Regions from separate parts of the Candidatus Merdisoma sp. HCP28S3_D10 genome, predicted to be linked through region 1. Evidence: riboswitches for the same ligand, from Rfam matches in the RefSeq annotation. Region 1 holds a riboswitch; each other region holds the start of a gene.
The links. A riboswitch is a leader RNA that binds a small molecule or an ion and turns the genes downstream of it on or off. The one in region 1 is predicted to bind cobalamin.
Positions count from the first base shown of each region.

Region 2: linked by a shared signal. The riboswitch ahead of nikB (nickel ABC transporter permease) and the one ahead of ACTNCH_RS05405 (ABC transporter substrate-binding protein) in region 1 are both predicted to bind cobalamin.
Region 3: linked by a shared signal. The riboswitch ahead of ACTNCH_RS02760 (sirohydrochlorin cobaltochelatase) and the one ahead of ACTNCH_RS05405 (ABC transporter substrate-binding protein) in region 1 are both predicted to bind cobalamin.
Region 4: linked by a shared signal. The riboswitch ahead of ACTNCH_RS01105 (tRNA threonylcarbamoyladenosine dehydratase) and the one ahead of ACTNCH_RS05405 (ABC transporter substrate-binding protein) in region 1 are both predicted to bind cobalamin.

Region 1 covers NZ_JBQHTG010000002.1:63,943-69,746, forward strand. Annotated here, with positions in the region: gene ACTNCH_RS05385 (OPT family oligopeptide transporter) at 122-2,041, shown strand; gene ACTNCH_RS05390 (PqqD family protein) at 2,042-2,401, shown strand; gene ACTNCH_RS05395 (CapA family protein) at 2,519-3,760, shown strand; tRNA gene ACTNCH_RS05400 (tRNA-Glu) at 3,910-3,981, shown strand; cobalamin riboswitch at 4,097-4,314, shown strand; gene ACTNCH_RS05405 (ABC transporter substrate-binding protein) at 4,451-5,512, shown strand; gene ACTNCH_RS05410 (FecCD family ABC transporter permease) at 5,539-5,804, shown strand, end outside.
Region 2 covers NZ_JBQHTG010000003.1:258,059-263,862, forward strand. Annotated here, with positions in the region: gene ACTNCH_RS09540 (prolyl-tRNA synthetase associated domain-containing protein) at 1-75, opposite strand, end outside; gene ACTNCH_RS09545 (class I SAM-dependent methyltransferase) at 153-1,031, opposite strand; gene ACTNCH_RS09550 (threonine/serine exporter family protein) at 1,015-1,458, opposite strand; gene ACTNCH_RS09555 (threonine/serine exporter family protein) at 1,474-2,223, opposite strand; cobalamin riboswitch at 2,410-2,623, shown strand; gene nikB (nickel ABC transporter permease) at 2,738-3,682, shown strand; gene nikC (nickel transporter permease) at 3,679-4,518, shown strand; gene ACTNCH_RS09570 (ABC transporter substrate-binding protein) at 4,515-5,411, shown strand; gene ACTNCH_RS09575 (ABC transporter substrate-binding protein) at 5,312-5,804, shown strand, end outside.
Region 3 covers NZ_JBQHTG010000001.1:595,878-601,681, forward strand. Annotated here, with positions in the region: gene ACTNCH_RS02740 (FecCD family ABC transporter permease) at 1-917, opposite strand, end outside; gene ACTNCH_RS02745 (ABC transporter substrate-binding protein) at 952-2,097, opposite strand; gene ACTNCH_RS02750 (hypothetical protein) at 2,094-2,552, opposite strand; gene ACTNCH_RS02755 (hypothetical protein) at 2,651-3,220, opposite strand; gene ACTNCH_RS02760 (sirohydrochlorin cobaltochelatase) at 3,246-4,469, opposite strand; cobalamin riboswitch at 4,632-4,813, opposite strand; gene ACTNCH_RS02765 (Na+/H+ antiporter NhaC family protein) at 4,874-5,804, opposite strand, start outside.
Region 4 covers NZ_JBQHTG010000001.1:252,748-258,551, forward strand. Annotated here, with positions in the region: gene hemA (glutamyl-tRNA reductase) at 1-894, opposite strand, end outside; gene cobM (precorrin-4 C(11)-methyltransferase) at 891-1,649, opposite strand; gene cobI (precorrin-2 C(20)-methyltransferase) at 1,654-2,355, opposite strand; gene ACTNCH_RS01105 (tRNA threonylcarbamoyladenosine dehydratase) at 2,356-3,117, opposite strand; cobalamin riboswitch at 3,245-3,373, opposite strand; gene ACTNCH_RS01110 (4Fe-4S binding protein) at 3,435-4,319, opposite strand; gene ACTNCH_RS01115 (hypothetical protein) at 4,397-5,041, opposite strand; tRNA gene ACTNCH_RS01120 (tRNA-Trp) at 5,526-5,596, shown strand; gene ACTNCH_RS01125 (Fic family protein) at 5,765-5,804, shown strand, end outside.

The DNA.
Region 1 (5,804 bases):
ATCTTATGAAAATGCGGGAAAGGCATTGCATTATGTTACTTTGATATGCTAAAATAGCAAAATCACTAGCTTGAAGGCGCTGACGGGAGAAACAGGCCGGAGAGTGAAGAAAAGGAGAGTAATTATGAGTGATAACAATTTTAAGCCCTACGTTCCGGCTGAGAAAACACTTCCGGAGTTTACGGCAACCTCTGTGATCCTTGGTATTCTGCTGGCTGTTCTGTTCGGCGGCGCAAACGCATACCTGGGACTTCGAGTTGGTATGACTGTTTCCGCATCTATTCCCGCTGCAGTTATTTCCATGGGTGTCATCCGTGTGATCCTGAAGAAGGATTCTGTTCTTGAAAACAATATGGTTCAGACCATCGGTTCTGCCGGTGAGTCTGTAGCGGCAGGAGCTATCTTCACGATGCCGGCCCTGTTCCTCTGGGCTGCCGAGTGGGGGACAAGCGCGCCGTCTCTGCCTGAGATCGCGATTATCGCTGCGATTGGCGGCTGCCTGGGCGTACTGTTCATGGTTCCCCTTCGTAAGGCACTGATTGTACAGGAGCATGGCGTACTTCCTTATCCGGAAGGACAGGCTTGCGCCGAGGTTCTTCTGGCAGGTGAGGAAGGCGGAGACAAGGCCGGTATCGTATTCAAGGGTCTGGGTCTCGCGGCTCTGTACAAATTTGTAGCAGATGGACTGAAGCTGTTCCCCAGCGAGGTTCATTATGAGATTCCGGCTTATAAAGGATCCGGTTTCGGTATCGATGTACTTCCGGCGCTGCTTGGCGTAGGTTATATCTGCGGCACCAAGATTTCCTCCTACCTGTTCGCAGGCGGTGTACTGGGCTGGTTCGTACTGATGCCGCTGATCGTTCTGTTCGGTCAGAATGTAACCCTGTTCCCGGCAGAGGTAAGCGTTGCAGAGCTGTACGCAGCGGGCGGTTCCTTTGCCATCTGGAGCAACTATATCAAGTATATCGGCGCAGGCGCCGTAGCAGCAGGCGGTGTGATCAGCCTGATCAAATCCTTGCCGCTGATCGTTCGCACCTTCCGCGACGCTATGAAGGGCTATGGCAAGAGCGGCACCGGCAGCGACCTGCGTACTGATAAGGATCTTTCCATGAAGTTCATCGTTATCGGTATCGTAGCGCTTGCACTGATTATCTGGCTGGTGCCGATTGTACCGGTAAATCTGTTCAGCGCGTTCCTGATCGTAATCTTCGGTTTCTTCTTTGCAACCGTATCCTCCCGTATGGTAGGTCTGATCGGAAGCAGCAACAACCCGGTATCCGGTATGACCATTGCGACCCTGCTTATAACAGCTATGATTCTGAAGGCTACCGGTCAGGTTGGACAGGCTGGTATGACAGCAGCCATTGCGATTGGCTCCGTAATCTGTATCACAGCAGCGATTGCAGGCGATACTTCTCAGGACCTGAAGACCGGATACATCGTAGGAGCGACACCCTGGCGTCAGCAGATTGGTGAGCTGATTGGTGTTATCGCGTCTGCCATTGCCATCGGCGGTATTCTGTACCTGCTGAACGCGGCATGGGGCTACGGTTCATCAGAGCTTCCGGCTCCGCAGGCAACTCTGATGAAGATGATCGTTGAAGGCGTTATGGGCGGCAACCTGCCCTGGAACCTGGTATTCGCAGGCGCGTTCATCGGTATTGTTGTTGAGGTTCTTGGCATTCCGGTACTTCCCTTCGCGGTAGGTCTGTATCTGCCGATTCACCTGAGCACCCCGATGATGATCGGTGGTCTGGTTCGTCTTTTCCTTGAGAAGCGTAAGAGCATGGACGAGAAGGCAAAGAAGGATATGATCGACAACGGCGTGCTGTATTGCTCCGGTCTGATCGCAGGCGAGGGTCTGATTGGTATTCTGTTGGCAGTCTTCGCTATCATTCCGATGGCAGACGGCTCCCTGGGTGATTTCCTGGGTACCATCGTATCCGGTACTACGATCAACAGCAACATTGGTGGTCTGGTATTCTTTGCGCTGCTGACTGCGACCCTGTTCAAGGTTACCATTGGTAGAAAGAAGAAATAAATGAAGAAAAAGAAAAATTATCTGGATTATGTGCCGGTCTGCGCGCCGGGCTACAACTGGAAGCTGAATGAAAAGAAGCAGGTGGAGATAGAAGTACAGAATAAGGGCTTCTATAACCGGCTGGCACAGAAGTTTTTCAAGCGGCCCAAAGTAAGCTATATCAGCCTGGACGAGTACGGCAGCTTTGTATGGCAGCAGATGGATGGACAGCGGACCATCTATGATATCAGCTTTCTGGTAAAAGAACGCTATGGGGAAAAGGCGGAACCGCTTCTTCCGCGTCTTACAAGGTTTTTCCAGATCCTGTATCAGAATCACTATATTGGATACAGTACTCCGCTGAAACAGAAAGAATCATAAAAGATTAAGAATTGGCAGCAGCCCTTCCTCCCGGAGGACTGTTGCCTTTTTCATTGGAAACAGGTAAAATAGACATCAGATAGAAAAAGAAACGGCGTCAGCGAAGGGACGGAAATGATGGCGGGACGAAAAGGCTCTTTTTTCAGTGAACTGTTAAAATATATCTCAGTCAGCATTCTGGCGGTTTTTACAGCGCTTCTGGTAGGAGGCGTGCTGTGGGCGGCGGAAGGCTTTTCCGTGCCCGGAAAAAGTGGGGAAACTCTGGCAGATGCGAAAGAAGAGGGCAAACTTTCCGTGGAGGTTCCGACGGTTCAGGTGGTGCAGCCCGCAGAGAAAGACAACGCCGGGGAAAATCCGGACGCCGAAAATCCGGATGTTTTTTTAGAGGAAGAAGCCCCGAACGCTCCCCAGGATACAGCCGAACCCAAAGAGAATGTCACGCTTCTTTTTGCAGGCGACCTGTTCCTGACCGACATATTGCAGGAAAAATATGATAAAAACGGGGCTTCGGCCGCGGCCGCCCCAGAGCTTCTGTCTGTCACCCGCAGCGCGGATATCTTTATGCTGAATCAGGAATTCCCCTTTGGCACCACAGGCGAAGCGGTGGAGGATAAGGAGTATACCTTCCGGGTAGATCCGAAGTATGTGTCCCTGCTGCCGGAGCTGGGCGTGGACGTGGTAACACTGGCCAATAACCATATGCTGGATTACGGACGGGGCCCGCTTAAGGAGACCCTTGAAGCGTTGGACGAGGCAGGAATTCTCCATGTGGGAGCGGGGCAGAACCTGGAGGAGGCCAGCGCCTTGAAAACCATCGAGGCAGGAGGATGGACCATCGGCTTTCTCGGAGCCACCCGTGTGATTCCGGAGCATTCCTGGACGGCGTCCTGGAGCAATTCCGGTCTCTTTACCACCTATGATCCCACGAAGCTTCTGGGGGAGATACAGGCGGCGAAGCAGCAGTTCGACTATGTGGTGGTCTATGTCCATTGGGGAATCGAGCGGAACACAGAGCCGGAGGAGTATCAGAAGTCCTTGGCCCGCCAGTATATCGACGCCGGGGCAGACGCTGTGATCGGCGCGCACCCCCATGTGCTGCAGGGGATTGAATATTATCAGGGGAAACCGATTTTTTATAGCCTGGGCAATTTTATTTTCGCGAACCGGACCTACGAAACCATGATGGCAGAGCTGACCATTACAGACGACGGCATAGAGGTAAGGGTGATTCCTTGTGTCAGTACGGCCAACCAGATGGGACTGATGGACGGCAGTGGGCGGGCAGCCTTCTACGGAAACCTGCAGGGACTGTGCTTCGGCGGCGTTACGATAGGGGAAGATGGAAGCGTCAGGGAGTAAGAGAAAAAAGATGTATAAATTATCAGAAAAATATAAAAAATACGTGAAATATAAAGAAATTAAAAATTTTGAGAAAAACACTTGCATTTCCTGTTGCCTTATTATATACTAAACAAGTCGCAAGGGTGCGGCACAAAAACATAGGAAATGGTCGATTGGTCAAGCGGTTAAGACGTCGCCCTCTCACGGCGAAAACAGGGGTTCGATTCCCCTATCGACTGCTGAAAAGCTTCTGGTTATCCAGGAGCTTTTTTGTTTTATCGCACTGTGGAGAAGTGGAAGGAACTGGCATGGATTAACAATATTTGATGCTTGACAAGAAAAAAGAAAATAGGTAATATATCTAACGGAGTGAGTGTCGGCTAACAGAAATGTTGAGCCGGTGAAAAGGGAAACAGGTGTAAATCCTGTGCGGTGCCGCCGCTGTAAGCGCGAAGTTTCAGGGCCGTTTTCCTTCACTGTCCGCAAGGTACAGGAAATGGTACGGGACGGGAAGAAGGAAGACAAATAAGGCCGGCGTAAGTCAGAAGACCTGCTTATTCTGCTTTTGCTGTCACGGTCCATGACATTTGCGAAAGATAGAGGGCGCAGTGCGTCCGGATGCCGAATACGGGTGCATCTTCTGATTTGAATAGATCAGAGGGTGCTTTTTTATGGACAAATTATTATACAGAACGAAGGAGAAGAAACATGAAGAAGAAAGTAGTAAGCGTACTCTTAAGTACCTGTCTCGCGGCGAGCCTGCTGGCTGGCTGCGGTTCCAAGGCTGCGGATACCACAACAGAGGAGAACACAGAGGCTGCCGAAAGCACCGACGAGGCAAAGGAGACTGCAGACGCAGACGACGCCTATGAGCCGGTTACCATTACCCTGAACCTGGAGCGTTCCGGATTGGGCGAGAACGTAGAGTACACCATCACCAAAATGCCCTCCGCTGTGGTAGCTTCCGGTGACCAGATGGCAGACTTTTTCTTTGATCTGGGACTGCAGGATCGGATGGTAGGCTATACCAAGGGCTTCTGCTGGAGTACGGCTTCTGAGTATCCGGCCCGCGATCAGGTTCCCCAGCTGATGAACCCGGGCGAGGGTCTGACAAATCTGTCCAAGGAAGAGCTGCTGGCAACCGGCTGCGATTTCCTGATGGGCTGGGATTCCACATTTTCCGATAAGAATTTCAACAAGGATTTCTGCGATGAGAATGGTATCGCCATGTATTTCCCGTATGTATGCACAGACAGCGCAACCTTTGCGGATCTGTATAAGGACTATGAAACTCTGGGCGAGATCTTCAAGGTGCAGGATCTGGCAGCTGAGAAGGTGCAGGCTATGAAGGATACCCTGCAGGAGGTGCAGGACGCTCTGGGCGATGAGGCCTATGAGAATCCGGTAAAAGTATTTGCTTATGATTCCGGAGAGGATGTACCGTTTACCGCTTGCCAGGGTATGCCGGGCGATATCATCAAGAAGGCCGGCGGTATCTCCATCTTCGATGATATCGAAGCAGGCTGGGCAAAGCCCTCCTGGGAGGAAGTGGTAGAGCGTGATCCGGACGTGATTCTGATTCTGGAGTATACCGGAGACGATGTAGCAGAGAAGCGGGAGTTCCTGGAGACCAATGAATTCACCAAGGATCTGCGCGCCGTAAAGGAAGGCAGAATCTACTCCGTATGCTGCAGCGATATGCAGGGAAGCGCAGGAAGCGCCAACGCAGTGAAGACCATTGCAGAGCAGCTGTATCCGGATAAATTCTAACAGGGGAAAAGACAGGGGAGAAAGCTATGAAAGGAACAGTAAAGTCGGGCAAAGGCCGCTTCCTTGTGACTCTGTTGCTGGTATTGCTGCTGATTGCCGCGGTATTGACCATATCCGTAACCATCGGCGCAGTGAACGTCTCAGCAGGCGATATTGGCAAAATTCTTGTAAATAAAATCTCCGGGAAGGATATCTTTCGAATTGCCTGGGAGGGCAAGACAGAAAATATCATCTGGAATATCCGGTTCCCCCGCGTGCTGATGGCCTTTATCGTAGGTGCGGGACTGGCTCT
Region 2 (5,804 bases), on a different contig from region 1:
CTCCTTTTCCAGACGGCCCTCTGTACTGGCGGGACGGCCGGTGTAAACCTGTGGGTCTATGTAAATACTACTCATAATAAAATCCTCCTTTAAAATCTTCAGATAAAAACACAGCGGCCGGAACCTCCAGCCGCCATTGACTTTGTAAAAAGCTATTTCTTCTCCCAGCGTCCGCTTGCGCCGCAGGGCAGCACCAGTCCGGATGCGGTTACGGGCAGCCCTACCTCCTGGGAATCGACAGTGCCGTTATATTTCTTCAGTTCCGTGGCAATCATGTAGGTCAGCACCGCCGGAGCCAGTCCGGTGGTATAGGAATTTACCAGGAAAAACAGCGGATCGTCGCTCAAAAGCTGGGCGCAGAGACGGATCAGCGGGTGAATGGCCTCTTCGATTTTCCAGATTTCCCCTTTGGGTCCTCTGCCGTAGGAAGGAGGATCCATGATAATGCCATCGTAATGGTTGCCGCGGCGGATTTCCCGCTCCACAAATTTTACACAGTCATCTACAATCCAGCGGATAGGAGCCTCGCCCAGTCCGGAGGAGCGGGCGTTTTCCTTTGCCCAGCCTACCATACCCTTGGAGGCGTCCACATGGGTGACGGAAGCTCCGGAGGCAGCGGCAGCCAGGGTAGCGCCACCGGTGTAGGCGAAGAGATTCAGTACTTTCACAGGGTGTCCGGCATTGCGGATTTTCTCGCCGAACCAGTCCCAGTTGGCAGCCTGCTCCGGGAACAGTCCCGTATGTTTGAAGCTGAAGGGCTTCAGGTTGAAGGTCAGGGTATTTTGTCCTTGACAGAGAGGATACTGAATGGTCCACTGCTCCGGCAGGTCGAAGAACTCCCATTCGCCGCCGCCCTTTTTGCTGCGGTGGTAATGGCCGTTCATACGCTTCCAGCCCGGGGCCTTCCGTTCGGTATCCCAGATAACCTGGGGATCCGGACGCACCAGCAGGTAGTTGCCCCAGCGTTCCAGCTTTTCTCCTCTCGAGGTATCCAGTATTTCATAATCAGTCCAGTTATTGGCGATCCACATGACAATCTCCTTTGTTCTTAAAAAATAATCGGAAAACACTGTCCACCACCATGAGGGACAGGGCAATCATTCCGGCCACAATCAGCGTTTGGGTAACGTGGTGGGAGGTCATTCCGTCGGAACGGATGACGGAGCGGGCAATCCGGAACATACCGGCGCCCGGCACCAGCGGCAAAATGCCGGGAATAACAAAAATGGTGACCGGAGTCTTTAAAATTCTTGCAAAAAACTGTCCGCAGAGGGAAATGAGACACCCGGACAGGAAAGTGGCCACAGCCATGGAAAACTGAAGGTCCATAAGAACCAGATATAGCCACCAGCCCACCGCGCCGGTGAAACCGGCCCAGATGATATATTTGCGCGGTACGTGCAGCAGAAAAGAAAAGGCCACAACGGAAAAAAACGCGCCTATAACCTGTATCAGCATAAAAGCCTTTCCTCCTTACTGAATGAAACGAAGTCCGATGACAATACCCATAGCTACAGAGGCGGCGACCACAAAGGCCTCCATCATCCGGGCGGAGCCGGAGATATAATCCCCGTGCAGGGTGTCAAATACCGCGTTGGTGATGGCCACACCGGGAACCAAGGGCATGATGGCCGCGATGATGATGGAATCCAGGTTCCCTATAATAGGAAGAAACTTCAGAAGTCCGCCTGCGAACAATGAGATTACCACAGCGCTTAGCAGGATTCCGAAGAAGGAGGGCAGCTTCATGCAGCTGCACAGATGCAGGCAGATGGCCATGAAAAATCCGGCCACACCCGCCACAAAGGCCTCCTGCCAGGTCCCGCCGTAGGTCAGTGCAAAGGCCGCGGCCACGCCTGCGTTGGCCAGCAGAAAGGCCTGGGAAGGGTGCGGTTCCTTTTTCAGCTTTTTTATCTGCCGGAAGGCTTCCTCCAGTTCCAGTTTCCCGCCGCAGAGACCTCTGGAAATACTGTTAATTTCGTCGATGATGCTCAGGTTTGTCCCCCGGCTCTGAATTCGGCGGGTCACCGTCATGGACTGGATGGACGGGTCGTCCAGAGTCACCAGAAAGCCGGTCACCATCACGAAAGCCTCGGCAGTCTTCAGTCCCGACAGGGAAAGCATCCGGTGCATGGTATCCTCCACCCGGTAGGTTTCGGCCCCATTGGCCAGCATGAGTTCGCCTGCCATGACGGCAGTGTCGAGTAAAAGTTTGTAATCCATTTGTCTGATTTCCTTATACCTGATTTTGTATTGAGATCAATCTATGGTTATTATACCTATGTAAGAGAAGCGGGTCAAGGAAAGTATGGACAGAAAGAGAAATAATTCCCGTTTTCGAAGGATTAGGCCGAATTATCGGCAGACAAAAAATGGAAAAATCTTGATAGATATAGAGGAATCAAGTAGAATAAACGAGCATAGTGTTGTCAGTCGCGTACAGCGGCTGATAAAGAATAGAGAATCATGTGGAAATCATGGACGGTACCGCCACTGTATACATAAAGAATGATCCTTAGATGAAAGTCCGCCATTGGGGTAAACCTGAGAAGGCGAGGAGAGTTCGCTGGGCTTCTTCCCTGAATATGTGAGTCAGGAGAACTGCTATGCAGCAACCTTAGCGAACGATCTATTTGCGAAGGCTTATTTCCCATGTAAAATCGGTCATGGATGCAAAAGCATCTATGGCTTTTTTTGTGTAATTAAGTCGCTTTTTTTATTGAAATGGAGGAAAACAGTGAAAAAGAACAGGCTCGTATCCAGACTTATCCAGATGTGCGTAGTGCTGATAGGCATTTCCTTTCTGACCTTTTTATTAACCTACCTTGCGCCGGGCGATCCGGCCACAGCCATGTATGATTCTCTGGGAATTACCCCGAGTCCGGAAATGCTGGAGCAGGCCAGGCAGTCCATGGGACTGGACAAACCCTTTTTACAGCAATATGTGGACTGGATAGGCGGTATTTTTCACGGAGATTTTGGAACCTCATTCAGTAAAAGCGCCCCGGTACTGGATCTGCTGATGAAAAGGCTGCCGGCAACGTTCCGGCTGGCCCTGTTTTCCCTGGGACTGATGTTAATTGTTTCGGTTCCCCTTGGAATCCTTTCGGCGGTCAGACAGGACGGGATAGCGGATTATATCGTTCGCTTTCTTTCTTTCCTGGGTATTTCGCTTCCGGGCTTCCTGATTGGCCTGATCTTATTATATGTCTTCGCTTTGAAGCTGGGACTGGTAAAGGTGGCGAGCAGCTCCGTCGGAATGGAACAGATGCTGCTGCCGGGGATTACGCTGGCCATTGCCATGGCCTCCAAATATTCCAGACAGGTGCGCACGGCGGTACTGGAGGAGATGCACCAGGATTATGTGACAGGCGCGAGAGCCCGGGGAATGAATCAGTGGGAAATACTGTTCCGCCAGGTTCTTCCCAACGCCATGCTTCCGCTGGTTACCATGCTGGGGCTTTCCTTTGGATCGCTTCTCGGAGGAACCTCAGTGGTGGAGATTATTTTCTCCTATCCGGGACTGGGTATCCTGGCGGTGGGAGCGGTAAAGGCGCGGGATTATCCGCTGATCCAGGGCTTCGTATTGTGGATAGCCCTAATCTATATGGTAGTAAATCTGCTGGTGGATATATCCTATCATTATATTGATCCGAGAACCAGGGAGGGGGAGAACGGATGAAAAAGAATACAAGATTTGCGGTGCTTTCCATTCTGGTTTTCCTTATTCTGGCAGTGGCGTTCCTGGCGGACAAAATTGTTCCTTACGATCCGTTGAGCGCGTCACTGAGCGACGCGTTCCAGGCGCCCGGAAAAGAACACTATTTTGGAACCGACGCGCTGGGACGGGACGTGTTCTCCCGGGTGATCTGCGGGGCGACCACCAGCGTATACAGCGTACTGATTCTGGTGGCGGTAATCCTGGTTGTGGGTACCTTTCTTGGAATCATAGCAGGGTATTTCGGCGGAGTGGCAGACGCGGTAATCATGAGAGTGGGCGATATGATGATCGCCTTCCCGGATCTGATTCTGGCCATGGCAATCGCGGGAATTCTTGGGCCAAGTCTGAAAAATTCCATGATTGCAATTGCGGCGGTAAGCTGGACCAGATACGCCAGGCTTTCCAGAAGCCTGGTGCTGAAGATACGGAACAGGACTTATATATCCGCGGCGGAAATCTCAGGATCCAGACACAGCAGAATCCTTATGAGATATATGCTGCCCAACGCGCTTCCTACGATGATCATTACGGCGGCGACGGATATCGGCACCATCATACTGTCGCTGGCAAGCCTGTCCTTCCTTGGCTTTGGAATCCAGCCCCCTACACCGGAATGGGGATATATGCTGAGCGAGGGAAGAACTTATATACTGAGCAGCCCGTGGCTGCTGTTTTGTCCGGGACTTGCGGTCTTTATTACGGTAGTCATCTTTAATCTCTGGGGTGACTGTATTAGAGATATGATAGATCCAAATGCAACAGAAAAACGAAGAAAGAAGAGGAGAAAGAGGACATGAATGGAAAAAAACTGATTGCCCTTGCCCTTAGCCTGTGCCTTGCGGGCAGTATCACAGCATGCGGCGGCAGCGCAGGAACAGAGCAGAAAGCAGCGTCAGACGGAGGAAGCGCGAAAACACAGCTAAATGTGGCGACAGAGTTGACTAGCGCAACCCTGGATCCGGCAGATGACTGGAACAGCCGGTTTGTGATGCGCTGGGGCGCGCTGGAAACGCTGACCCGTTTTGAGGACGACGGCACCGTGTCGCCGTGGCTGGCAGAAGACTGGTCTGTAGCGGACGATCAGCTGACCTGGACTATAAAGCTGAAAGAAAATGTAACCTTCTCCAATGGAGAACCGATGACGGCGACAAAGGTTCGGGAATCCCTGGAGAGATTATTTGATGTGACAGATCCCAATAAGGGCGGAAATGGAAACCCCTGGAATTATTTCACATATGACAGTATCAGCGCAGACGATGAAGCCTGGACTGTGACGATTGTAACAAGTGAGCCGACGGTAGACCTGCCGGGCTGCCTTGCGTATCCCTGGTATGGCATTATCGATGTGGCTGGCTCTGCGGATCGCGATATCGCTGCAGACGGACCGATTTGTACAGGACCCTACTGCTTTGTATCCAACGATCCGGAACATGATATCCAGCTGGTAAAAAATGACAATTACTGGGACGGTGAAGTACCCTTTGAGACGGTCAATGTCATGAAGCTCGGGGAGGCTTCTGCCCGCGCAATGGCCTTGCAGGACGTTCTGCCGACATGGGAATCAACATTGCGGCGTCTGACAGAGCGGTTCTGGAGAACGCAGGAGATTATCAGATTGACGTCACCGGTGGAAACCGTGTCTGCAACTGGTTTATCAATTTTGACGGAGTGCTGGGCAACGATACCCTGAGAAAAGCAGTGATGACGGCAATTGACGGTCAGACCGTGTGCGATGTATCCACAGGCGGCTCCTATACTTACACCAATAATACGCCGGTACCCGGGTATGATTTGGCTAACCCGTACAGCTACGATCCGGAGGCAGCCAAGGCTATGCTGGACGAGGCCGGTATCGTAGACGGCGATGGAGACGGATACCGCGAACTGGACGGCAAAAACATCGACATCAGTATTGTAGCGACAACCAGCCGTCAGAAGGACGTGATTGCGCAGGCGTATGGGGTTCAGCTGGAAGCAATCGGAATCAAGAGCACCATTTCCATGCCGGAAAATGTAGTAGACCTGCGGGTATCCCAGGGCTTTGATCTGATGTTCAACAATGAAGTAACCACACCTACCGGAG
Region 3 (5,804 bases), on a different contig from region 1:
AACAGACAGAAGGCTGCTCCGCCCAAGAAGCAGGCCGGGATCATCAGGATCGGCTTCGCCGTTCCGAACAGATTTTTCACCAGATGGGGCACCGCGATTCCCACAAAGGAAACAGGACCCGCAAAGGCCGTCACACAGGCAGACAGGACGCTGGATAAAAGCACCAGCAGAATCCGGAAAAGCTGCACATTCAGGCCCATATTTTTCGCATAGGCCTCGCCCATCTGGTAAGCGCTGATGGGCTTGGACATCAGAAATACACAGATGGCCGTGATACACACTACGATAGCCATAATCAGCACGTTATCCCAGGTCATACCGGAAAAGCTTCCCTTGGACCAGTTGTGGAGATTGACGATATCTGCGTCGTCCGCAAAGGTAACCACAAAGTCCGTCACTGCCGAACAGATATAGCCGATCATGACACCGCTGACGATCAGCATGGACATCTGATCCAGTACCCGGGACATGAGAATCACAAAGCCCATACAGATCATGGAGCCCACAAAGGCCGCACCAATCATCACCCAGGAGCTTACACGCAGGGCATTTCCCAGGGACGCCACCATCACCAGGGCCACCACCAGCTTGGCACCGGAGGAGATACCCAGGGTAAAGGGGCCTGCGATGGGGTTGTGGAAGAAGGTCTGCAACAGATACCCTGACAGGGCCAGTCCGCCGCCCAGAATACCTGCCGCAGCCGCCCTGGGGAAACGGATTCCCATAACGATATCCGTATAGGTATCACTGCTTCCGTTTTTTCCCAGAATCCGTGGAATCTCCTGAAGGGGAATCGTTACGGTTCCGATACAGATGCTTAAGACCAGAAATACCAGCACCAGCAAGGCCAATATGAAAAAGGCCGCCCCGTATCGTCCTCTGTTTCCGGCATTGCTGCCGCCTGTCACCCGGTTCATGTCTATCTTCTTCCTCCTGTCTCTTCTCTCATGCTCAGTTTAGCTTATACAGGTATGTCAGATCCCCATCGTCCCCCGTCAGCATCCGGTGGATATCGGAGATAATCGTTCCCAGCTCCATGGTAGACTGGTACAGATTCTTCGTCGTACAGTACACATGATCCTCCTGCACTGCCCGGAATTTCTGAAGCAGCGGGCTCTTCGCCAGCAGATCCTCCATGGAGGACAGCTCTCCTTCGATGGTACTGTTGTAAATGATATAATCCGCGTCCTTTGCTCCTGCGTAGAATTCCTCCATCTGCATGGACATCGTCGAGGTCGCGTCCTCTTCGCTTCCCAGATTCTGGAAGATATAGCTTCCCCCTGCCAGCTCAATCATCTTCGGCAGATAATCCGCTGATTTCCGCACATTTGCCTCGCCGGTACTGGTAATATAGAAAAAGGCCACGGTCTTGCCGGTAGCTTTCTCACCGCTGATTGCTTTAAAAGCGTCGGCTTCTCTGGCAAAGGCCGCCTCCGCTTCTTCCTCATGCCCGGTCAGAAGTCCGTAAAGCTTCACCCACTCGGTCCGGCCCAGCGGCTCCGGCTCGTAGCTGGAATGATCCACCAGAACCGGGATCCCGAATTTCTCAAGCTGCTCCTTTACCTCCGGCGTATGGGAAATCATGGTATTCTCAATGGCCAGCCCGCAGTGTTCTGCCAGGATCTGCTCATAATCCGGCGCGGAATATTTGCCTGCGTAGAGAATGCTGCCATTTTCCATGGCGTTCTTCGCTTCCTCGATATACCAGCCCTCCGCCTTCGTTCCGCTAAAGCGGACGCTGTCCAGGGCGTCCAGGGATACGAACATATCCATGGCTGCCGTGGCTACCAGATATATATTCTGAATGGGCTGTCTCAGAACCGTGATATCCGAATCCAGATCCTCCGGCGCTTCTTTTCCTTCCGGAACCACCAGAAAGCGTCCGTCATCCGCAATCGTCACCAGCTCATAACCGCCCTCGTAATTGTCTACGGTAAATTTCTGCGCGTACTCCAGCTTCATGCTGTCCGTCCAGGTCAGCTCTTTACTGATTTCTGTGTCGCGCTTTTTCTCTGCTCCGCCGCCACCCGCTGATCCGCAGGCCGCTGTCAGGCACAAGGCCAGACACAGCAGCAGCGCCGTCCATTTCTTTTTCATGCCTTTGTATTCCTCTTTTTCTGAATCACGGTTGCCGCAATCCCTGCCGCTACCGCCACAAGAATGATTCCCGCCGCAGCCATACCTGCGCTCTGATTTCCGTTACCGCTTCCTTTGCCGGTCTGAATAGAATCCGACGCAAAGGTCAGGGTATACTCCACCTCGTGGGGCGTACTCATGGCTGTGGTATCGCCGATTACGGGGATCTCCTCGTCAAATACCTCCACCGGAATTTCAAAAACAGAGTGTTCCTCTCTGCTTACCGGAAGATATTTTTCTCCGTCCACCACCATATAATCATAATGATTGCTGCTCCAGGTAATCTCTGCCATCGCCTGTCCGTCCTCTACGGACAGTTCCGTAGGGCTTTCTATGGTTGCCCTTCCGCTTCCGCCCTCCAGGCTTACCTCTACGGTGTAGCTGCCGTCCTCAAGCTGTAATTCTCCAAGTGTCATCCTGCTCATCCTCTTTCTATGGAACAAGGGGGCTGCCGCAAAACGTTCTGCACATTCTACAACAGCCCCTGCATGTTATTGTTCGCTTTTTCTAAAACCTAGTCCTGAAGAAGCTCCGGATTGGATACGCTGACCTTATGGTCATACCATACGCCCTTGGTTCCGATCAGCGCCAGGTCAAATTCCTCGTCCAGTGCGGGAACCGGTACGTCGAAGGCATTGGCCTCCTCCGGTTCTGTACCATCGCCGAAATCTACGGTCTCTACGGTCGGCTGCAGAAGCTCTGCGCCGTCCTTCTGGGCATCCTCTGCCAGACCTTCATACAGATTCACAATGTTCTTGGAAGGCATAACCACATGAATGGTCATCTGTCCGTCCTTTACGGTCAGCGTTCCCTTTCCCTCGTAAAATTCATTTACATGGAACATACTGCTGTCTGTATTGAAATCTGCGGTGTAAACGCCGTCCTCCAGTGTCACAGCTGCAGCTTCTTCTGAATCAGCCTTTTCCGGCTCCGCCGTTTCTTCTGTCTTTGCAGTTTCCTCATCGGAGCTTTCCGCCTCTGTGGTAGTCTCTGCAGCCGGCGTCTCAGCCTTGCTGCCGCATCCCATCAGCAGTGCGCAGCTTATAACTGCCATTCCCATTAACGCGATGATTTTCTTCTTCATTTCTTTTCTTGTCCTTTATCCTTACTTATTTCATAGCCTCTGCGGTATGAGCAACATAGAGATTCTGGATTGCCTCGATCTCGCCCAGACCTGCGATCTGGCAGTCTACGCTCTCGAACTTGCCGGATGCGTTGAACATACTCTTCCAGGAATCGTCATCGTCGCCTGCCATGTCGTTGTTTGCATGGTCGCCGGCAACTACCATCAGCGGACGAAGTACAACCTTGGTGTAACCAGCCTCTGCAACTGCGTTAATCACATTCTCGCATGCAGTCTCTTCCGGCTCGCCCTCTACGGTTCCGATAAATACGTTCTCATATCCCAGATCCTTCATCTGTGCCTGCATCTGGCTGTAGGACACCTTTGCGTTATGGGAGGTACCATGACCCATAAATACGAATGCCACGCCATCTTCCTTTGCTGCATCCAGAGTATCAAAACCAGCCGTCTTTACAGCCTCAGCAGTAATAGCCTCGGCAACAGCCTTCTTGTCTGCGTTGATTGCGGAAGCGTCTGCTCCAACCTCGCCCAGAAGCGGCTCAGCTACCTTTACAGACTCAAATTTATCTTTGTATGCGTCTACCGCCTCCATCAGCTCGTCGTACTCAGCGCCGTGCATCAGATGGGTCGGCTGTACTACCAGGTTCTTTACGCCGTTGGCAACTGCGCGATCCAGAGCCTGATCCATGTTGTCAATTGCCTCGCCGTCGCGGGCCTGGATATGATTGATGATGATCTGTGCGGTAAAGGCACGTCTTACGGACCAGTCCGGATTTGCCTCTGCCAGAGCGTCCTCGATACCCTTGATATCAGCTACACGGCTGTCATTGAAGGAAGTACCAAAACTTACTACCAGCAGCTCGTTCTCGCCGATCTCGTCCTGGTTTCTCGGATCATCCTTGGAAGCGTCTCCGGTGTCGCGTCCGAAGTAATCCGGATCAGCGTTCTCGCCCTCTACCAGCTCCTTCTGAGCGTCTGTCAGAGCGTCCCATGCTTCCTTGGCTGCCTTACAGTCAGCGTCTGTGGTCTCTGTTCTCTCCTGAACATAGATCTTATCAATCAGGGCTGCTACGTTGTCAGCTGCCTCCTGATCTGCGTCCGCGTCGTCTGCAGTCTCCTCTGCAGCTTCTGTGGTCTCTTCCGTAGTAGTAGTGTCTGCAGCCGGCGTCTCAGCCTTGCTGCCGCAGCCTGCCAGCATGGATGCTGTCAGAGTGGTTACGCATAAGAGTGTTACAAGTTTCTTTTTCATCTTTCTTTTCCTCCCCGAAGGTAATTTTGGATTTCTGAATTAAACAGGAAAATCGGGGATAAAAAAATCCGACGATCGAATGGATCGTCGGATCTCAGTTGTTCCTGATTTCTATTTCTTCATTCGGTACAATCAATCTTCGTGATCCGGAATAAAATTTATTCCCCGCACCACAGTCTGGCAGGTCTCCTGGCTTACAGTACTATCGCGTCTTGCCGTCTTCCCGATGACTCAGTGACGTAATGGCAATCCACTCCTGCTTACAGTGACGAGATCGCGCAGGATTCTCACCTGCTTCCCTATTCTCCGTTTTTTGAAACGGCACCAGCTGCTTCCTATTTAATTTTCACAACCTACACCTGTAGTATAACAGGCTTTTTAAAATAATCAACTGTTTTCCGCGATTATTTTCCACGTTTTTTCATAAGGAACAGATATCCCAGCAGCAGCACGATACCCACCGGCAGGGAAATCACCGCAGACTGGGTAAATCCGGCCACGATGTAGGTGATAAAGGAAATCATCGCCACACTCACCGCGTAGGGTAACTGGGTCGATACGTGGTTCACATGATTACACTGGGCTCCCGCGGACGCCATAATGGTCGTATCGGAAATCGGGGAGCAGTGGTCGCCGCAGACAGCGCCCGCCATGCAGGCAGAGATGGCCACGGTCATCAACGCCGGATGGGTGGTCTGGAACGCGTCTACCACAATCGGAATCAGGATACCAAAGGTTCCCCAGGAGGTTCCGGTGGCAAAAGCCAGGAAGCATCCAACCAAGAAAATAATAGCCGGAAGCAGAGCAACCATACCCTGAGAACTGCTCTTAATCAGATTAGCCACGAACTCCGCGGCGCCCAGGCTGTCTGTCATGGCCTTCAGGGTCCAGGCGAAGGTCAGAATCATGATGGCCGGAACCATGGCCTTGAAGCCCTCGGGAATGCAGTTCATGCACTCCTTGAAGCCCAGGATCTTACGGCTCACATACAGCAGAATCGTGATGACCAGGGCGAAAGCACTTCCGATGGCCAGACCGATGGACGCGTCGCTGTTGGAGAAGGCGGTCACGAAGTCCGCGCCGTCAAAGAAGCCGCCGGTGTAAATCATGCCGATAACACAGCAGATGATCAGGGAAAGAATCGGAATCAGCAAATCCTTTACGGAACCATTTCCCACGTTATCCAGGCCTTCTGCGTTGCCGTAAGGTCTATCCGGCGTAGTAAACAGGTCGCCCTTCTTTGCGTTGTCCTCATGGACCTTCATAGAACCGAAATCAATGTTCAGAATTGCTATCGTAATCATCATAACGATAGTCAGAATCGCGTAGAAATTA
Region 4 (5,804 bases), on a different contig from region 1:
TTCCGCAATGCTTTCCTCGATATCCACCGGAACCGCCAGATCCACAAAGACTCTCGTCTTATCCGTCCGCAGACGCTCCTTCACCTTCGTTCCGGTCAGCGTATAATGGGGGCTGGCCGTGGCGCTGATAATGACGTCCATGTCGTCGATATAATCGTAGCGCTCCTTATAATCAATCACCGTATCGGACTCGCTCTTTCTGTGGGCGTCATGGGTCAGGGTCACATTGCGGAGGGTGCTGTAGATCCGCAGCCCCTTCAGACTGTACAGGTTCTTCAGCACGATACCGCCAATCTGTCCGGTACCGCCGATAACCATGACGTTTTTTCCCTCCAGGCTTCCGCCGAAGGCCTCCTCTGCCGCTTTTACCGCCAGGGTTGCCGTGGATACGGAGGTTTTGGACAGCTCCGTATCGGTCTTGATTCTTTTGGCACAGGTCACCGCATAGCGGAACAGGGTATTCAGGTATTTCCCGCTGTTGCCGGTCTCCTGGGCCAATCCATGGGCCTGCTTCACCTGGCCGAGGATCTGATCCTCCCCCACTACCATGGAATCCAGTCCCGCGGTCACGGAAAGCAGATGATGAACCGCCTTCCGATCCTGATAAAAGCGCAGATAATCCGATACGTCCTCCTTTAAGGCTACTGCCCCGGACTCCCGGAGAATCAGCTCCTGCAGCCTGGTAAATACATTTTTCTTTTTATCCTGGGCCGCGTCAAAATAAGTGTAGATCTCCGTCCGGTTGCAGGTAGCGATAATAACGCTCTCTGCCGCTCCGCCTTCCTCCCGGAGAATTCTTCCAAGCTCTGCCTGCTTCTCTTTCGTAAAAGCGAACAGCTCCCGGACCTCCAGCGGCGCCGTCTTATGGCTGATGCTGATAAGCCGGATACTCATGACTCTCTGACTCCCTTCCGGAATTCGTGGGTAAAGGTCTTATCATAAAGCTTGGACAGCTCGTAGTCGTCTCCCAGAAAATCGCCTACCACCGTCAGGGCAGTCTTGGTAATGCCTGCTTCCTTTACCTTCTGGGCGATATCCAGAAGGGTTCCTCGTACGATTTTCTGCTCCGGCCAGCTTGCCTTATATACCACAGCTACCGGTGTGTCCGGTCGGTATTCCTTCCGAAGCGTAGCGGACAGCTCGTCCATCATACCGATACTCAGAAAAATGATCATGGTGGCGTGGTGCTTTGCCAGATCTGCAAGCTTCTCGCCCTCCGGCATGGGAGTTCTTCCCTCCATCCGGGTCAGGATCACCGTCTGGCTCACGCCCGGCAGGGTATACTCCTTCTTCAGGGCCGCCGCGGTTGCCAGGAAGGAGCTGACGCCCGGAATGACTTCATACTCGATCCCCATGCGAGAAAGGGCGTCCATCTGCTCCCGGTGCGCCCCGAAGATTGCCGGATCACCCGTATGTACCCGGACTACCTTCAGACCCTTGTCCTCGCCTTCCTTCATAACAGACAGTACCTCTTCCAGAGTCATGGTGGCGCTGTTATAAATCTGCGCGCCCTCCTTCGCGTCTGCCAGCACCTGGGGGTTCACCAGGGAGCCTGCGTAAATGATAATATCCGCGCTGTCGATGAGTTTCTTTCCCTTGATTGTCAAAAGCTCCGGATCGCCCGGGCCTGCACCGATAAATGATACCATAGCTCTACCTCTTCTCTCTCTTGATAATTACGGTTGTAAAGTAACTGTAGCTTCTCTCCGGATCCATCGGTCCGATATATTCGTCTTTCATGCCTACGCAGCTGATCACGGTAGCGCACGCTCTGCTGCGTCCATGCTTTTCCATCAGCTCCAGAAGCTTCGGAATACTGCCTCCGGCCTTCATAACCACCACGTTGTCGTAATGGGCGATGGCGTCCTCCACCTCCTGTCCGGAACGAACAGAGGGCACGATGACCAGGGATTCATTTCCCTCCATCAGGGGCAGCTTTGCCGCAGCTGCTCCGCTGCAGAAGGAGGGGATACCCGGAATGATCTCCGTTTCAAAGCCATGCTCCGCCACATACTGATTGACATATATATAGGTGCTGTATACAGACACATCGCCCAGGGTGATCATAGCGATATTCTTTCCCTTGGAAAGCTCTGCCGTCATCTGCTCGCCTACGGCTGCCCGGCATTTCTTCCGCTCCTCTGTGTCCTTCGCCATCCGGAATACCACTTCCAGGAGCTCTTTCTTCTCCAGATCCACCACCGGACGGATAATCTCCAGCGCGGTGCTCAGTTCGCCGGACTCCTTTACGGGAACGGCGATCACATCTGCCCCGTCCAGAATCCGCTTCGCCTTCAGTGTCAGAAGCTCCGGATCGCCCGGGCCCACACCGATACCATATAATTTTCCACTCATTTATCTTTCCTCCTGCTCCTGGGCGGCACGGGCGCGGTTCATGGCGTCCTCCGTCAGGTCTTTTATGATTTCGCTTGCGATTAAAAGTCCGGCTACGGACGGTACATACGCAGTAGAGCCGGGAACCGATCGCCGCTGCGGGCATTCCCCGCTTACTTCCCCGTTCTCAATGGGGCACACCGACTTCTCTCTGGAATAAAGCACCTTCAACTTCGGAATCCCCCGTTTCTTCAGCTCCCGCCGCATCACTCTCGCCAGCGGGCACACGCTGGTCTGGTAAATATCCGCCACCTCAAACAGGAAAGGGTTCAGCTTGTTGCCTGCGCCCATACTGCTGATAAGGGGTACACCAGCCTTTTCACATTCCTCCACCAGAGAAATCTTCGCAGTGACCGTGTCAATGGCGTCCACCACATAGGTATAGCTGGCAAAATCAAACTGTTCCTTATTCTCCGGAAGGAAGAAGCACCGGTGCGTCTCCACCTGAGCATCCGGATTGATATCCAGAATCCGCTCCTTCATCACGTCGGTTTTGTACTGTCCTACGGTTTTCCGGGTAGCGATAATCTGACGGTTCAGGTTCGTCAGACATACCTTATCGTCGTCAATCAGATCGAAAGCCCCTACGCCGCTCCGGACCAGGGCCTCCACCACATAACCGCCCACGCCGCCGATACCAAAGACGGCTATCCGGGCTTCCTTAAGAAGCTCCATGGCTTCCTTTCCCAGTAATAATTCAGTTCTTGAAAACTGGTTTAACATCTTTTTCTCCTCATGCATCTGTAAATTAAAAAAGAGATCTGTATCGACAGATCTCTCCTTATCATCGGCAGGGGATTTTCTCTTATCCCGCCGCCAAATATATCCGGAACCACTTTCCACGGAAGCCTGTCCATTGCCGCAAAGATCAGGTAGCCTGGCTTTGCAGACAAGCTGCTTACAGTGACCGGATCGCTCAGGCCTTTCACCTGATTCCCCTGTTTTATGCTCAAGGCATACTCTCTGCGTTTTTCGTCTTAGTCAGTTTAGCATACAGACAGACTTTCGTCAATAAAATATACCCCCCTGGGTTTCCCATTTCAACCCAGCAGTGCTTTTTCTACCTTCTCAAAGCCGACACGCTCGATGGTTTCCGCGAAGCGCTCTCCCGGTTGTCCCTGATCCCGGAAGAACAGAATCGCCCGTTCGATCACGTCCAGAGCCTCGTCCTTGGAGGTAAAGATCTTACTAAGAGCCCGACCATGGGAAATCTTCTTTCCCCAGCGGCCTCCGATATAGATCTTGAATCCATAGGTGCTTTCCTTCATGGCGTCAAAGTGACATTTGCCGCGGCAGCGTCCGCAATGGATACAAAGCTCCGGATCGATCTGGAGCTTCTTGTCCACAACCTTGGCAGCGCCCATAGGACAGACTGCCTCCACGGCACACTTTTTACAGCCCTTGCAGGCTTCCTTATCAAAATTCGGAATGCTCTGGCCGATGATTCCCACATCGTTCAGGTTGGGCTTCACGCAGTTATTGGGGCAGCCGCCTACCGCGATTTTGAATTTATGGGGCAGTTTTACATCGTGATAGCCCTTATAGAAGCGCTCATGGATTTCCTCCGAAATGGCAAAGGAATCCAGCAGGCCATACTGGCAGGTGCTTCCCTTACAGGATACGATAGGGCGCACCTTCGGACCGGTTCCGCCGGTCTCCAGGCCTTCCTTTGCGATATACTCCTGAAACGCCCCGATCTTTTCGTAGGGGATTCCCTGTACCTCCACGGTCAGACGGGTGGTAAAGGTCAGGTTGCCATTTCCGAACTGCTCTGCCGCCTCTGCCAGGCATCGCTGCTGGGCCGCCGTTATTTTTCCGTTTACGGTGAGGACACGGGCAGAAAAGCTGTCTGTACCTCTGTTATTTAAAAATCCAAGTCCCTTCAGACGCTTTTCCTCGTCTGCGTCAATGGTTAATGCTGCCATATTTTTCTCCTCCATATTTCGTAATTTTTCTCAGTTGTAATTATTATAACACATGCGCGGCAGATTGGAAATACGATTTATCTAAGCTTCAGCAATTCTTCTGCCGTCTTATCCGGGTATTTCACAACCAAATCATACAGTGGATGGATGACCCCTATGTCTTCTTCCAATTCATCCGCGATCTGGGCCAGCGATTTCCCCTTTGCACACTTCTTTTGAATCATAGAAAGCATATTTTCCACACGGCCTAATTCCCGACCTTCTGCACGGCCTTCCACCAAGCCTAACTCCCGGCCCTCTGCACGGCCCTCTGCACGGCCTTCTGCTCTCTGATATTCCCGTTCTTCCTGTTCGTCATACTCTGTCAGTATCATCCTGCACACCTCCGTTCCATGTTTTGTCAGGATATCTTCCAGTATTCCCCTGTCAATGCACCGCTTGATGCTAATCTCCGTTGCCTCTTCCAGGGACCAGCCTTCATCCATCTTCCAGCGAATCTGCGCGATGAACTCCGCATAGTCTGATAATCTACGGCATTTTCGCATCATGTCATTATTCCGGCCCGCATTGATATTCAATACGGTCGCTTTACACTCCAGACAAGGTTCTCCTTCTTCCCGATCCGGTTTTAAAAAACAGTCAGAAAGCTTCATTTCCACTCGATCCGGCATATTTGCTGTTCCGTTATAAAAAACCACATACTTGGGGAATGGAACCATCACTGGCTTTTTCTCGTCTGTAAGCTTAATGTTTTGCCTTTTCAAGTACCGCTGATATAACTCCGAGAAGTAGAAAAATCCCCGCAGCGGCATGTTTTCATTCCAAGTACTCTGATGCTCGTACAGATTCATCGTAACTCCAAACATGAAGGACAAATCATTTTTGCATACTTCGCCCTTGGGCGTACTTTGGGTGTGTTGATTTCGAACTGAAATCCAGACCTTTATCTTTCGTGAACAGCCGCGGAAGACACCGCGCTGCATATCGTGTAAAATGAATCCTGTTTCATAAGAAAACAGTGCCGACCGGATATGCGCCTTTTTCACACGACATACCTTTTATCGGCACTGCTATTTTACCAATTTATAGTAATTTTGACAATATCTTCCTTTATTTTTCTCAAATTTTTCAAATTTCACTTATTTTTAAAATAATGCTTGACATTCCACCCCTTTTCATGATATAAATATTAAGCACGTTTGATACAGGGGATTGGTCAAATGGCATGACAGGGGTCTCCAAAACCCTTAGTGGGAGTTCGATTCTCTCATCCCCTGCTAAGAAGCCTGAAAGCGGAATGCTTTCGGGCTTTTCTTTTTTGATTATGTCAATTCTTGTATAAATCCCTTAATATAGGCATAATAGTAAGGGATTTATGGCACAGTTTATTGACTATTCCCTTATTTTGCATTATCATTTAAGGGAAACCGAAAGGAGGTACGGGAATGAGAACCTTCAATTACTCCGCAATCAAGGAACAGAAAT